DNA from 4 places in the Glutamicibacter sp. NPDC087831 genome. Region 2 is predicted to be linked to each of the others. Evidence: riboswitches for the same ligand, from Rfam matches in the RefSeq annotation. Region 2 holds a riboswitch; each other region holds the start of a gene.

Region 1 (3,807 bases), on a different contig from region 2:
AAGTAGTTGTGCTCACCGCCTGCTTTCGGCATGGCCGCAACGAGTTCGGCATAGGTCAGGCCGACTACTGCCATGATGCCACCGCCAACCAGCATGGCCAGCGTGGCTCCGAACGGGCCGGCGGTGGTGATCCAGTCGCCGGTGAGCACGACCCAGCCAAAGCCGATCATCGCGCCCACGCCTATGGCCAAGGCGTCCCAGCGGCCGAGGACCTGCTTGAGGCCTGGTTCTGCGGTGTGGTTCTTCGCGGTTTTTCCTGACATGGCAACCCCTTCTGGAAAGTTGGTCAGGATCACACTATGCAAAAACGCGCTTAAGGGTATTGGATGTTTTGACTACATTTCAGGCTATTTTGCCCAAATCGGGAGGCTAGGCCTCGCCGGAGCGCTTCTTGCTGGTTTTCACCAGCGCGCGGTCGACCTCGTGAATGCCCAGGCAGAAGCCTGCGGACATGACCAGCGATTTGATAGTCAGTTCGGAAAGGTCATCAGCTACGTACACCAGCTGGATCGGTCCGGCCAGGACCAGCAGGACACCTGTCCACAGCACATACGCCCACGAGGTGCGCGCCTGCGCCATCACCGGGAAGCGTGCCCGTCGGCGAATCGTCCGCACGCCAATGGTGACAATGACGACGGCCAGAATCGCGGCGCCAATGAAGAAGAAATTGCGTTGGGTGCGGATCCAGGTCAAGGTGGTGCCAATAAGAACGCCGAAAAGTATCGAAGCCCACCAGCTGATACTGCGCAGTTGATCTTGCGCAGCGGTTGGTTCGCCTGTCCTCACGCCTCTCCCATCACTGATTGTCCCGAGCGCCCGGAACAACGCATCGTTCCTAGAATACGCGGTTCATCTCCCCGCAGACGAACGCGCAGCCGCACTGCGCATGCCGTGCCATGGCAGCAAGCGCAAGGGATTGGCGTCATGAGAGGATCAGCGTCCAGGTAACCACGGCAACCTCATCAGAATCGTTTTCCCAGCTATGCGGTTCACGCCCGGGGAAGGTGATCGTATCGCCTGCTTCGAGTTCTACGCGCTGATCAGGCAATACCAGGATGAATTTTCCAGCGATCACGTGCAGCACTTCCAGCTCGCAATCCACCGAATACAGCTCCGCTTCACCGGTGCCCTTGGGCGCAATCTCGGCGCGAATCATCTGCACCCGCTTCTCGCTGCGCGGCGTGACCAGCTGCTCCGTGATGCCGTCACCGCCCAGGGAAACACGGGGTGCCTGCTCCAGTCGGACCAGTTTCGTTTCAGGAACCTCGAAGAGGGTACCGACCTCCATGCCCAGCACTTCGCACAACCGCAAAAGAGTGGAAACCGAAGGGCTGGTCAGGTCGCGCTCCACACGCGAGAGGAAACCCTTGGTCAGTCCGGATAGCTCGGCGACCTGGTCAATGGTCATACGCTGGGTCTGGCGCACCCCGCGCAGCCTCGCACCGATATTGATCGCGGCACCGGTTGGTTCAACTGGCAAGGTTTTCATCGTTTGGCTCCTCGACGTTTTCTGCAGCAACAACCGCAACCACTTTGGCTTCAAGGCCTGCGGGGCAAGTTTACCAATGGTAAACACACCGCGCCCTCTACCGCGAGACTGCAGCGCTCACTAGACTCTGCCCATGGACAGCACCAAGGACAAGCTCTGCGGGTACCTGAACGACGCGCGCGAGAATGCGATCTACAAGGCAGAAGGCCTCGCCGAACACCTGGCACGCACTCCGCTCACCCCTACAGGCACCCATATCCTGGGAGTACTGCACCATTTGGCGATCAATGAATACGAATATTTCGGCACCTGCCTCAAGCGCAGGGCCGATGACCGCTACGTTCGCGAATTCATTGCGCCGCATGATCCCGACGCGGATTTCCTCCCGCCAGCAGATATGGATGCGCAACAGCTGATCGGCCTGTATCGGAAAGCCATCGCCTTCGCCGATGAAGCCATCAGCGATCTGCCCCTGGACTGTCCCGTAGAGGTACCGTGGTGGGGGCCAGCTGGCAAAACCACCTTGGATCACCTGCTCATCCATGCGCTCGCCGAAACCTCCCGGCATGCAGGGCATCTGGATATTATCCGCGAGCAGCTCGATGGCCGCGCTGGCTGGACCGCGCAACTGGATCTGCTGCCCGACTACACCGCGGGGCAATGGGCCGAACAACGCGAGAAGCTGCAGCAACTGGCCAATGCCTTTGCCCCGGGCAGCTGAGCCGCAGTCATATTACGCATTCGGACTTCACCGCGCCCTGCCGCCGGCGGTACCATCGGAAATGTTGCTTCACGAGACGCGGCGCCAAGCTCCGACTGGCCGCGCACCAACCCCAAGTTCATGGGTGGTTCGGATGAGGAAGCGGTCCGCGCACCAACAGGTGCACGGGCAAGAGCTCGCAAGAGAGTTGACCTCCATGGCATATCCGATTCTGCCCGTCATCGACCGCCAGACCGGCCAAGTGCAGTTCAAGGCCGAGGGGCGCTGGCGCACCCGCTACGTTGCAGATCCGCTCAGGCTTGAACGGCTCATTGCCCGTTGCGCCCGCAGGCCGACCTATGATCCGGCCACTTCTGAATTGCAGCTGGTGCTGCCGGTAGCCGGAAATCCCGCGGGCAAGAGAATTGCTTTTAGCCTTGCCAAATTCCCAAGTGCAGGAGCCCTGACTAAACTGGGTGGTTGATCCGATCCACGGGTTTCATTGGAAAATCCATGTTCCAGGAGAGTCATCGTCGCGATGCCACAGCACCCAGAAACCGAACCTACCAAAGCGCAGATCCAGCGATGGCGCAAGTATCTCGCTGATGAAGTCGCCGAAGGCTCCATCTACAGGGCCCTCGCGGAAAAGAAAACCGGTCAAGAACGGCAAATCCTGCTGGGCCTTGCAGAGGCGGAAGCCCGCCACGAATCCCACTGGCGCGTCCTGCTCGGCGAGCATTTCAAGGAAGTCCGCCCGTCGCTGCGACGCACCATGCTGCGTTTCCTGGCATTGCATTTCGGTTCGGTCTTCGTGCTGGCCATGGCCCAGCGCTCCGAAAGCAGTTCGCCCTACCGCGACGACAAGGACGCCACCGCGCAGATGGCGGCCGACGAACAGGTCCACGAAGAGGTCGTCCGGGCGCTGGCTACAGCAGGCCGTGCGCGCCTTTCGGGCAACTTCCGCGCTGCGGTCTTCGGCGCCAACGACGGGCTGGTTTCCAACCTGGCGTTGATCATGGGTATCGGTGCGACCGGTGTTTCAGCGACCTTCGTGCTGTTCTCCGGTGTTGCCGGTTTGCTGGCCGGCGCACTGTCCATGGCAGCTGGCGAATACGTCTCGGTGCGTTCCCAGCGCGAGCTGCTGACCGCCTCGCGACCAACCCAGGTCACGCTAACCGCCGCCCCGAACCTCGATCTGGACGCCAACGAGCTGGTGCTGATCTACAAGGCCCGCGGAATGAGCGATGAAGATGCAGCGCACCGGGCCGCAGAACGCATGGGCCTGTTCACCTGCGATTGCAACCCCGACTTCTCGTTGAACCCGGAAGGCCGCGGCGAAGAACTCGAGAAGGAGCACCAGGAACTGGGGTCGGCCACCGGCGCGGCGGCCACCTCGTTCATCCTTTTCGCTTCCGGCGCGGTCGTGCCGATCCTGCCTTATATCCTTGGGCTCTCCGGCATGACCGCGATCCTCGTCTCGGTAGTCCTGGTAGGCGTGGCCCTGATGATCACCGGAGGGATCGTGGGACTGCTTTCCGGTGCCTCCCCGCTCAAGCGCGGCCTGCGCCAGCTAGCCATCGGCTGGGGCGCAGCGGCCATCACCTACTGCTTGGGCCTG
Region 2 (3,807 bases):
GGCATCGCCCGGGCCCTGGCCCTGCGCCCGCGGCTGCTGCTCTCCGACGAAGCCACCTCGGGCCTGGACCCCGAATCCACCCACCAGGTGCTGGGGCTGCTGGATTCGTTGCGCAGCGACCTGGGACTGTCCATCATCCTGATCACCCATGAGATGGATGTGGTGCGGCATGTGGCTGACGAGGTCGCCCAGCTCGCCGGTGGACGCATTGCCGAGCACGGAGCCCTGCATGAGCTGGTGGCATCCCCGGGTTCGGAGACCGGGGCGAAGCTGCTGCCGCTGCGGGCCGAGGACCTGCCGGCAGGCTTCGACTACGCAGTGACGGTGGCCTACCGCAAAGACCGGGTCGATCCCGGCTGGATCTCGCGTCTGGGCATCGAACACGGGATCGCGGTGGCCCTGTTGGGCGGCGCCGTCGAGGCGCACCATGAGGGGACCTTGGGCCGCGTGCGCTTGGGCGTGCGGGGCGCAGCCCCTGAGTACCTGATCCGGTTGCTGGACGGGTGGGGCCTGCAAACCGACCCAAGCAGCCTTGCCCGCAACAACCACGAACTGGTGGAGGCCAACGCATGAGAATCCCCTTTGAAAGCGCAGCGGTGGGCACCGACACTCCGTGGCAGCAATTGCCCGAGTTGATGCTGCCGGCCTACGGCCAGACGTGGGCCATGGTCGGAATCGTCATGGCCCTGGTCATCAGCCTCGGAGGACTGATGGGCATCGCGCTGTACAACACCGATCGGCAGGGGCTCTTCCCTCGGGCGCGCCTGCATGCGGTGCTCAGCTGGATCGCCAACATGGGACGCTCCTTGCCGTTCTTGGTGCTGATGGCAGCGATCATCCCCTTCACCAAATGGGTCACCGGCACCACCATCGGCATTGCGGCGGCCGCCGTGCCCATGACCATTGCCGGCATCCCGTTCTTCGCCCGGCTGGTGCAGAACGCGCTGAACGACCTGCCCAGGCACAACCTGGCCGTAGGGCTGGTGACCGGCGGTTCGACCGCGCAAATCATCGGCACCACCCAGATCCGCGAGGCGCTGCCGGCCCTGGCCTCGGCTATCACGCTGAACACCATCTCGATGATCGAGTACTCGGCCATCGCCGGAACCATCGGGGCCGGCGGCATCGGCTATCTCGCTGTGACCTACGGCTACCAGCGCTTCGACATGAACGTCATGCTGGCGACCATCGTGGTGCTGATCCTGACCGTGCAAATTGTCCAATTCCTCGGCGACCGCATCGCCCGCGCCCTGGCGCGTCCCTGAATACCATCGACGAACGAACGAGCGAGACCATGACTACACCGCACGCCGGGCACGACCACGGCTTCACGCTGCGCAAGAACCGCAATGCCCTTCCCTGGACCATCGCCGCCCTCGCGGCCGTGGCCGCCCTCATCCTCGGTGTGCTGCTGGGCCAGCAGCGCTCCGCCCCTGCCGCTGCTTCGGCCGCCGGAAGCCAGACGAAGTTCACCGTGCACTTCGAACCGGCCATGGCCGGCGAGGAGAAGATCCTGGATTTCGTGGCGCAGGAGATCGCCCCGGACTACGGCATCGAAATCGAGAAGGTCGGGCTTCAGGATCCGATCCAGGCCAACCAGGCGGTGGCCAGCGGCCAATTCGATGCCACGATTTTCGAGCACCAGTGGTACATGGAGCAGTCCGCGGAGGCCGCCGGGGTTGAGCTGGAACCCACGGTGGAGCTCTTCCAGTGGGGTTTCGGGCTCTATTCGAACCATTACGACTCGGTCGAGGACATCCCGCGTGGCGCCTCGCTGCTGCTGCCCAATGATGTGGCCAACCAGGGCCAGGCGCTGTGGCTGCTGCAACGCGAGGGCCTGCTCGGCCTGGACCCTGACATCGAACCGCGCACCGCGAAGATCTCCGATGTCATCGATAACCCCCGGGGCTTCGAGCTGAAGGAAGCCGACCTGCTGGCGATGCCGCGCATGCTCGACGATGTTGGCGCGGCCATCGGCTACGTCTCCCAATTCGACGCCGGCAAGGTCGACCGCGAACAGGGGATCTTGTTCCCCGAGCCGCCCAAGACCTTCGCCTCCCGCCTGATCATGGGCGCGGAGTACGCCAAGAGCGCCGATGCGCAGAAGCTTGTGGAAGCCTTCTCCGATCCGCGGCTGCAGGAGTACCTGGCCACGACCGAGGATCCGCTGGTCCAGGGAGTGCTCACCCCGGTCTCCGGTTCCTGACGGAACTGCCATTGCGCTGCACTGATCGGCGTGCGCGAAGCGGCCCGGCACCGACAGGTGCCGGGCCTCTTCGCGCTCCAGATGGCACATTATCTCCGCCGAGGCTGGCAGCGTCAAGGATTTCCCGTCAAGATGATTAACCCTTGGACTTGTGACGGAGCATTACGCCCAATATGACGAACATCGGGCATTTCAGGATGCGTTGTGTGACTTCATGACCGCTGTCTTACGTAACGCTTGTCTGCTGAATTCACGGGTTGCAGACTTGAATTGTTCGGCCGGTACAGCCGGACACCCCATCCAGAGCGACCGAGAGACCTGGCTCGTTGAAGTCGCAGCAACCACCCGTGAACGGGAGCGGTGCTAAGGCCAGGACCGATGGAGATTGCTAATTTTCATGACGGTCTGCCGGGAGAAACTCGCCAAGAGTATTCCCACAAATCATGGCAGAACGTGCAGCGAATCTAGGCGTAATCCTCGGGTCACCAACCGAGAGGACATTTGAAATCATGCGTACAGCACATTTTGGACTGAAGACCACTGCGATTCTTGCCGTTCTGGGCTTGTCGCTCACCGCTTGCGGAGGCAACGCCACTAAGACGGGCGCAGCGCAAGCAGCAGCCGATCCAGGGACTCCGGTTGAAGGTGGCACCTTCACCTTCGCTGAAGTTACCCCTATCAACAATTGGCAGACTCAGGCAGCACGCTTCTATGAGAAAGCGAATGTTCTGAACTCAGTGCTTGATCGCCTGACCTACTACGATGTGGAAGCCGGCAAACTGGTTGGCTGGATCGCCAGCGAATTCGAAGCCAATGAAGACCAGACGGAGTTTACCTTCACCATTCGCGACGGTGTCACTTTCTCAGACGGCTCCACGCTGGATGCTGAGGCTGTGAAGCTGAACCTGGATGCCCTTGGAAAGGGAATCAAGTCTGCCCAGATTGCGCCAAACGTTGACTTTGCTGCCTATAAGTCGGCAGAGGTCGTAGGGGACAACAAGGTCAAGGTCACGCTCAAGCGGCCAGATGCCAATTTCCTTAGGTCGACTTCCTCCGTAACTGCTGGTTTGGTGTCCCCGAAGACCCTTGAACTGGACAATGCCGCGCAGTCTTCCATCTCCAAAATTGTTGGTTCCGGCCCATTCGTCTTCGAATCGGAAAAGCCTGATGAAGAAGTCGTGTTCAGCAGCCGAGATGACTACGCCTGGGCGCCAGAAACTGCCCCAAACCAGGGTGATGCCTACCTGGATACCTTGGTTATCAAGTACCTTCCAGAGGTCGCTAGCCGTGCCGGCGCCGCCCAGTCCGGGCAGGTGGATCTCGTCCGAGGATTGCAGCCGGTAGACGAACAGGTGCTGGCCTCCAGCGGAGGCAAGGTTTACGCGGCCGAAGGGGTGGACCTGACCACCAACCACGCAGCTGTGCGCATTGGCTCGGGAAAGCTGGAAGACGTCAAAGTCCGCCAGGCACTGCAGGTTGCAATCGACCGCCAGGCCATCAAAGACACCGTTCTCTCGGATAGCTATGTCATCTCGGGATCGATCCTCAACCACAAGGCACCAGGGTTTGTAGACCTGTCTGCCGAATTGGCCTATAGCCCG
Region 3 (3,807 bases), on a different contig from region 2:
CGACGTCAGCAATGGCGTCCTTGGAGAGCATCATGCCACCGAGGACCGACATCTCGGCCTCGATATCCTGTGGCGGCTTGCGCCCTGCGTCGGAATCTCGTCCTTCGTAAACCGGCTCAGCACTCATTGCAGACACTTCCATCCCCTATTGACCCGCTGGGAAAAATTATCCTTGCCTCATGGCAACGCTTCATCGTGTCAGTCGATACGGACATTTGGATGTCAGGCGCCTGTGGATATTTCTCTCCCGAACCCAACACTAGGGCTGTTATTAACAGGCGTAAACCTCATTATCCACAGAATATGTGGATAACACTCCTCTACCTGTGGACTTCCCTGTTCACAGTCTGGGGAGAACTCTGTGGATTACCCCACTCTACGTATCATTAATATCTGTTGACTTGGTTGTTTGTATTCGCACACCTGTGGACAGAAACTTAATTCATTGAAGCTCACGCCAACCGACCCAAGGTTATCAACACCCTTAATCGCCCAGTTCCCGGGGTTTTTCAGCCTTTGTACACATTTGCCCACGTCTTGTCCACAGTTTTGTGGATAACCTTGTGGATACTGGTGAATTTACAAAACCCTAAGTCACCGTGGATTAAATTCGCCAGCAAGGCCGGATCTTCCAGTAGTCCACAATCGGCTAGGGTTTCTGCGTTCGGGGGCGGTGGATAACTTAATGTGTGCAACGACTCGGCGGGCGAACCTGGATCAGCGACTGGGCTGCCGGCGCACTCTCGCCACTTCGCGTCCGCGACGCGCGCCAGTGAAGACGCCATAAAGCGCCGGTTTCATTTGTGATGCGCAGCCTTTGCATGGCTCGGAAGCCCCATGCGAGGGTTGCCGGCAATTCTCTGCCGCTCTGGTCCAGCGTGCAGCGAGGATCCATGAGCTATCTGCGTGGTTCTGTTCGACGGCCCAGACGGGTGGCGGATATGGCGAGTTCAAGGTTTCTCGCGACAGATACTTTGATGACGAGGTTATCGCCAAATGCCTGGGGCAGCTGGCCCAAGAAGGCAGGCCATGAGATTGCCAGCCATCTTGCCACGTCTTCTGGGTGGCGTGAGAGAACGGGCATTGCCGGTGTCGAGGGCTGCGGGGAACGGCTCAACCCGCCTAACCGGAATTCAAAAAGCTCCGGCCAGATCGATGTTTTGATCTGGCCGGAGCTTTGGAAGATGCGAAGCGCTTATACGAGCTCAGGAATCGGCAGCGAATGGAACCGCGAATCATGGAAGATCTGTGGCGAGTGCTCGGAGGTGCGGTGCCCGTGGACTTCCATCAGGACTACCCAGTGATCCCCCGCTTCGACCTCGTTGTAGATCGAAGTCTCCAACCACAACGTTGAGTCGTTGACGAAGAGCGCGCCCTGATCCGAGGAATAGGTATCGATTCCGCGGAACCGGTCGCCATTTTTCGAGGCAATCTGAGCGCAGACACCATCATTGCGTTCGCTCAGCACCGAGACGCCAATGCGGCCAGCTTCGCGCAGCTTTGGCCAAGTGTTCGAGGACTTCTGCACGGCGAACATCACCAGTGCAGGTTCGAGGGAAACTCCCACGGTAAACGATGAAGCGACAAGTCCCGTCTTCACGCCATCCAGTTCTGCACAGAGGGCGGCTACCCCTGATGGATGCTGAGCGAAAACCTTGCGCAGGGTCAACGGGTCAAGTTCAAGATTCAATGACATGGCTCGATTCCTTTGGGTCTTGCCCACCGCGCAGTAGCCTGCAAGCATTGGCTTCTCGTTACTCGAAGCCGCTTGGGCTGAAGTTCCGCGCCGTGTGCGGTACTTGTTCCAGCACATTTTGCGTGGAACCGAATCCTCACCTGGAGCACCCCACTACCGTTGAGAGGGTTGCCGATCAGCAAGCCAGGGCTTATAGCTGATGCTCTTGATTCTGTTTAAAACGATATGGCTCATGACGAACAGCCGTCAAACATTTCACTTCGCAAATCGCAATATTCGACGCAATATTCGATCCAAGGCCCCACCAGAAGTCCTTGGGCAGCCTTTTATTCGCTATGCGCCGCGCTTCTTGAACCCCTCGGCCCCCATGATCGCAGCAGGCTTCCGCCGCCCTTGATTCGGCAGAACACTAACGCCTCCCCTGGGCTCGGGGCCCTGGCGCGAATCCCCTACCGCCCACCGTAATGAAACTTGGTTTCCCGGCATGACGCTGAGGTTCATGCCACTATTGGTCATGGAGTGCATTGAGTCACACTCCTGCTTATTGTTCTCCGTAACCATCGATGACGATTGAGGAATAGCCACACCATGGTAGAGATTCAGGCCAACCATTCAGAATTGACCCCACTGCGTTTCTTGGAACGCACAGTCGAGGCCTATCCGAAGAAGACCGCCGTCATCCATGGAACTCGCATCTTCTCCTATGAAGAATTCGAAGCACGGGTGCACCGCTTTGCCCAGGCGCTGAAGGCTCGCATTGAGCCGGGCGACCGCGTGGCCGTGCTGGCACCGAATACTCCCGAAATGCTCATGGCGCATTACGCCGTACCGCTGTCAGGCGCAGTCCTCGTTGCCCTGAACACCCGACTCTCGGCCCACGAGCTGCAATACATCATTGATCATTCTGCTGCCAAGCTGATGCTTGCCGACACAGAGCTGTTGGAGAACACGAAGACCCTGCGCCGCGAGAACCCAACGCTGGAGGCGCTCATCGAGATCACCGATGACCAGTACGCCGGAGAACGTCCGGACGTGCCCGTGGACGCCACCTTGGACGAGCTAATCGCACAAGCCTCGGATGAAAGACTTCCCTACGCCATCGCCGATGAGCGGGCTCCGATCACTCTCAATTACACGTCGGGCACCACCGGCAAGCCGAAGGGCGTGCTCTACTCGCACCGCGGCAGCTACCTGAACTCGTTGGGCGAAGCGCACCACCAGGGCTTCACGGCCAAGACCCGCTACTTGTGGACCCTGCCGATGTTCCACTGCAACGGCTGGTGCACTCCATGGGCCGTCACCGCAGCGGGAGGAACCCACCTGTGCCTGCGCGGCGTGCGCGAAGATTCCGTTTGGGATGCCATCGAGAATCTTGGAACCACCCACTTGTGCGGCGCTCCGACCGTCTGCTCCATCATCGCCGACTCCACCCGCGCCCACCAGCTCGATGCGCCACTGCGCATCACCACCGCAGGAGCTCCCCCGTCCCCGGCAATCATCTCCAAGCTGCAGAAGCTGGGCATCGAGGTAGTCCATGTATATGGCCTCACCGAGGTATACGGACCGTACACGGTGTGCGAGTACCAGGATGAGTGGGATGCCCTCGATGGCCCGGACCGGGCCGCGAAGCTCGCCCGCCAAGGCGTTGGCATGATTACCGCCGAGTCCGCACGCATTGTTGACGAGAACATGAACGATGTCCCGGCGGATGGACAGACCATGGGCGAAATCGTGCTGCGCGGCAATAACGTCATGATCGGCTACTACCGCGATGAAGCGGCCACTACCCAAGCTTTCCATGGCGGCTGGTTCCACACCGGCGATCTGGGTGTCATGCACCCGGATGGCTACATCCAGGTGCGCGACCGGGCCAAGGACATCATCATTTCCGGCGGCGAGAACATCTCCACCATCGAGGTGGAGCAGGCGCTGGCCTCGCACCCTGAGGTGCTGGACCTGGCCGTCATCGGCATAGCGGACGAGAAATGGGGCGAGCGTCCGGTGGCATATGTCATCCGCGCCAGCGGATCCTCCCTGGACGCGCAAACGCTGATTGAATTCGCCCGCGAAAAGCTGGCCGGTTTCAAGGTGCCGCGCACCATCGTCTTCCC
Region 4 (3,807 bases), on a different contig from region 2:
TGTACGAACTGCTAGTTCTGCTGATCCTTGTTGTGGCCATCGTGATGGTCACAGCACGCTTGAAGATCAGCCCATTTCTCGCCCTCGTTGGCGCCGCTATCCTGGCGGCCTTCGCCTACCGGATTCCGCTGGCCGACGTGGCTTCGACGGTCACCACGGCTTTCGGCAGCACCATGGGAAATATCGGACTGGTGATCCTGTTCGGAACAATGATCGGTGTCATCCTGGAGAAATCCGGCGCCGCGATCTCCATGGCAGATGCGCTGATCAAGGTCCTGGGTACCCGGTTCCCCAACCTGACGCTATCGATTATCGGCTACATCGTTTCCATTCCGGTCTTCTGCGACTCGGGATACGTGGTGCTCAACTCGCTGCGCAAAGCGATCACCCTGCGTACCGGGATCTCTGGGCTGGCAACTTCCATCGCCCTGATGACCGGCCTGTACGCGACCCACACCATGGTGCCTCCAACTCCGGGCCCGCTGGCCGCAGCCGAAAGCATCGGCATTGCCGATAACTTGGGCTTGATCATCGCTGTCGGATTGCCCGTTGCGGCCATCTCGGCCCTTGCCGGCTTGGCCTACGCCAGCCGCTTCAACAAGTCCAAATGGACCCCGTTGCCAAGCGACGACCACAATGACATCTCCGAACTCGACTATGAGCAGCTGCGTGCAAGCTTCGGAAAATTGCCCAGCCCGGCGCTGGCCTTCATGCCGATCCTGGTTCCGCTGGTGCTGATCTGTGCCGCATCCATTGCGAAGCTGCCCTCGCACCCGATGGGCGAAGGCGCTGCCCTGGAAATCCTTTCCTTCCTGGGGACGCCAGTTATTGCGCTGATCTTCGGCTTGATCTCATCGACTTTTCTTTTGAGCGGTGGCAGCAAGCTGGCGGTCTTCAATGAGCAGATGAACGAAGCTGTACGCACCGCTGCTCCGATCTTGCTGATCACCGGTGCCGGCGCCGGCTTCGGGGCGGTCCTGGCCGCGTCGGATCTGACCACGATTCTTTCGGATTCACTCAGCGGACTGGGCTTGGGCCTGGCTGTGCCATTCCTGATCGCCGCTGCACTGAAGTCCGCCCAGGGCTCGTCCACCGTCTCAATGGTGACCACTTCCGCGCTGGTCGCTCCGATGCTCGGCTCCCTGGGCTTGGGTTCGGAGCTGGGCATGGTGCTATCCGTATTGGCAGTAGGCGCCGGTGCGATGGTTGTCTCGCACGCCAACGACTCCTACTTCTGGGTCGTCTCGCAGCTCAGCCGCATTCCGGTGATCACCGCCTACAAGACCCTGAGCGTGGCTACCGCCATCCAGGGCACCGCGGGGTTCCTGACTGTACTGGTCCTGGGAGCCGTACTGCTTTAGCAGCACGCCTTCCAAGAAAGCAGCGGATCGCGCCATCGGCAGATGGCGCGATCCGTTGCTTTAAGCAGTGCTGGATTAGCCCAGGCCTGCCGCCGGGAAGCTCCGCGCGGCCTTATTCGCTGTGGCAGTCGAGATCACCAGCAACGCGATGGCGGCCAGGTAGCCGGTTCCGGTCGCGGCGAAGGCGAAACCGAATTGGCCCAGCAGGCAGAGAACTGCTGCGCTGGCCAATGCCGCCCAACCGGCCCAGGAAGCCGCGGCAAGCAGGGGCGCAGCCTGCTGATGCCCGGCGAACCAGGCGTCATCGCTGGCCAAGGTGTGGCGCGTCTTGATGCCGATCGCCGCATTGCGAGCGAGCTTCCGGTCCCGTGCCATCGGGGCGAGGAACGCTGCGACCAGCGTTATGCTCAGCAACCCGAACATGAAGGCAATCACGCCTGCTGGATCCACTTGCCGCCTCTTCTGCCGATTGATCTTGAATGGCCATTCTATGCGGTCGCATGGAAGTGCCCTGATCCACGCTGTGTTCCCAATCGATGCCTGCGGGAACGTTCTTGAGATCCAGTTCCGGCATGCCAATTGCGTCATGCGAAGGTCATATGACGTCTTATCTGCCCGTTTTCCGGCAGGGCGAAGGCGCGAAGATGACGTATTTTGTCCTGCTGTTCCTCCGCATGACAGCGCCCTTCCCGAGGACCTGCCAGTAATGCTTGACTCGGAGCACAACCCATCCAGAGCGGCTGAGAGACCTGGCTCCGAGACGCCGCAGCAAGCCTGCACCAGCAGGTAGTGCTAACGCCAGGTTCGATGGAACTCCCGGGTCTAGAAGCATGAACTTCTGTTCGGGATCCCTCGTTCAATTTGTCTAAGAGAGGGACGACATGACTCGTACTCGTCCGAACGCCTTGAAAGTTCTGGCTTCAGCGATGGCGGCAGCAACACTGCTGACTGGCTGCTCGCTGAAAGAACCACGGCCGGAAATAGCGCCGGTTGTGGCGCAAAGCAGTAATCCGCAAGCCGAGCATAAGCTCGACAACGTTCCTTCACTCAAAGGCAAAAAGGTCGGCATCGCGGCCAAGGATATCCTGCACGACTACTCGCGCGTGGTCTACCAGCAGATCCAAGAGCGCATCAAAGAGCTCGGCGGCGAGGTCATCGCTACCCAAGCCGAAGCCAAAGACGAGAAGCACGTCTCTGACGTAGAAAACCTGATCACCCAGTCGCCCGATGCCATCGTGGTGATCCTGGGCGATGCCCAAACGCTCACTCCTGCCTTGGCCAAGGTGGACGCCGCCGGGATCCCGCTGTTCACCATCGATTTCCAAAGCGAATACTCGAAGAACAACGTCACCAGCGACAACTGGAACGTCGGCACCACGCTGGCTCGCACCATGGCTGAAGACCTCCACGGCAAGGGGAAGATTCTGGTCTTCAACGGCTTCCCCGGTGTGACTCCCTGCCGGATCCGCTACAACAGCCTGAACCTGGTGCTGGAAGACTACCCAAATATCGAGAAGATCACCCCGGAACTCCAGGACAAATACGAAGGCACCATCGAGGATGCCAAAAACCAGATCCAGGACCAACTGCGCAGGCTGCCCGAGGGCGAAGTTGACGCGATTTGGTCCTGCTGGGACATGCCGCTGATCGGTGCCGCGCAGGCCATCGATCCCACTGGTGGCGACATCAAGCTGTATGGAGTGGACGCAGAGCCCGGGGCCCTGGATTTGATAGCGAACCCGGACAGTTCATACCAGTTCACCGTCGCTCAGCCCACCAAGCAGATTGCCGCTGCCTCGGCCACTAATATCGCCCTGTTCCTCGATGGGCAAACCGATCTGGTTCCGAGCACCAGCTATGCCGAGCCGATTTTTGTCGACAAGGACAACGTGAATCAGGTGCGCCATGACAACGGAATCTAAGGAACTGCTGAGCATGGCCGCCATCAACAAGTCCTTTGGCACGGTCGCCGTGCTCGACCATGTGCACCTGCAGCTTCGGGCCGGAGAGGTTCTGGGCCTAGTGGGCGAAAACGGAGCTGGAAAATCCACCCTGATCAAGATACTCACCGGGCTGTACACCCTGGACTCGGGGCAGATCGAACTTGCCGGCCAGCCGGTGCAAATTCGCCGGCCTGCCGATGCCGAAGCGCTAGGCATTGAAGTGATTCACCAGGACCGCCATCTGGCCGGCCGCTTGACCGTCGCCGAACAGCTGTACCTGGGCACCGCGAAGAGTCGTGGGCTCTGGCGCCACGAGCGCACCGCGCAGGCAGCAGCCCGGGCGGATATTTTGCGAACCACCGGCCAGGAGCTGGACACCGGTGCCTTCGTTGATGAGCTCAGCGTTGCCCAGCAGCAGCTGATCCAGATTGCCCGTGCCGTACTGGCCGAACCCAAGGTGCTGATTCTCGATGAGCCGACGGCACCGTTGGCCAATGATGAAG

What was found. A riboswitch is a leader RNA that binds a small molecule or an ion and turns the genes downstream of it on or off. The one in region 2 is predicted to bind S-adenosylmethionine.
Region 1: it holds a riboswitch for S-adenosylmethionine, as region 2 does, so the genes downstream of both, ACIOJF_RS16450 (hypothetical protein) here and ACIOJF_RS13530 (ABC transporter substrate-binding protein) in region 2, are expected to answer to the same signal.
Region 3: it holds a riboswitch for S-adenosylmethionine, as region 2 does, so the genes downstream of both, ACIOJF_RS07110 (flavin reductase family protein) here and ACIOJF_RS13530 (ABC transporter substrate-binding protein) in region 2, are expected to answer to the same signal.
Region 4: it holds a riboswitch for S-adenosylmethionine, as region 2 does, so the genes downstream of both, ACIOJF_RS07825 (substrate-binding domain-containing protein) here and ACIOJF_RS13530 (ABC transporter substrate-binding protein) in region 2, are expected to answer to the same signal.

The regions. Positions count from the first base shown of each region.
Region 1 covers NZ_JBIUVH010000006.1:44,663-48,469, reverse strand. The annotation lists gene ACIOJF_RS16470 (APC family permease) at 1-263, opposite strand, end outside; gene ACIOJF_RS16465 (hypothetical protein) at 370-786, opposite strand; gene ACIOJF_RS16460 (helix-turn-helix domain-containing protein) at 923-1,489, opposite strand; gene ACIOJF_RS16455 (DinB family protein) at 1,623-2,210, shown strand; SAM riboswitch class IV at 2,278-2,391, shown strand; gene ACIOJF_RS16450 (hypothetical protein) at 2,407-2,673, shown strand; gene ACIOJF_RS16445 (VIT1/CCC1 transporter family protein) at 2,728-3,807, shown strand, end outside.
Region 2 covers NZ_JBIUVH010000004.1:114,329-118,135, forward strand. The annotation lists gene ACIOJF_RS13515 (methionine ABC transporter ATP-binding protein) at 1-573, shown strand, start outside; gene ACIOJF_RS13520 (methionine ABC transporter permease) at 570-1,265, shown strand; gene ACIOJF_RS13525 (MetQ/NlpA family ABC transporter substrate-binding protein) at 1,295-2,206, shown strand; SAM riboswitch class I at 2,500-2,591, shown strand; gene ACIOJF_RS13530 (ABC transporter substrate-binding protein) at 2,716-3,807, shown strand, end outside.
Region 3 covers NZ_JBIUVH010000002.1:131,812-135,618, reverse strand. The annotation lists gene dnaB (replicative DNA helicase) at 1-127, opposite strand, end outside; gene ACIOJF_RS07110 (flavin reductase family protein) at 1,196-1,696, opposite strand; SAM riboswitch class IV at 1,791-1,907, opposite strand; gene ACIOJF_RS07105 (long-chain-fatty-acid--CoA ligase) at 2,285-3,807, shown strand, end outside.
Region 4 covers NZ_JBIUVH010000002.1:293,721-297,527, forward strand. The annotation lists gene ACIOJF_RS07815 (GntP family permease) at 1-1,361, shown strand, start outside; gene ACIOJF_RS07820 (SdpI family protein) at 1,437-1,811, opposite strand; SAM riboswitch class I at 2,086-2,175, shown strand; gene ACIOJF_RS07825 (substrate-binding domain-containing protein) at 2,243-3,283, shown strand; gene ACIOJF_RS07830 (sugar ABC transporter ATP-binding protein) at 3,267-3,807, shown strand, end outside.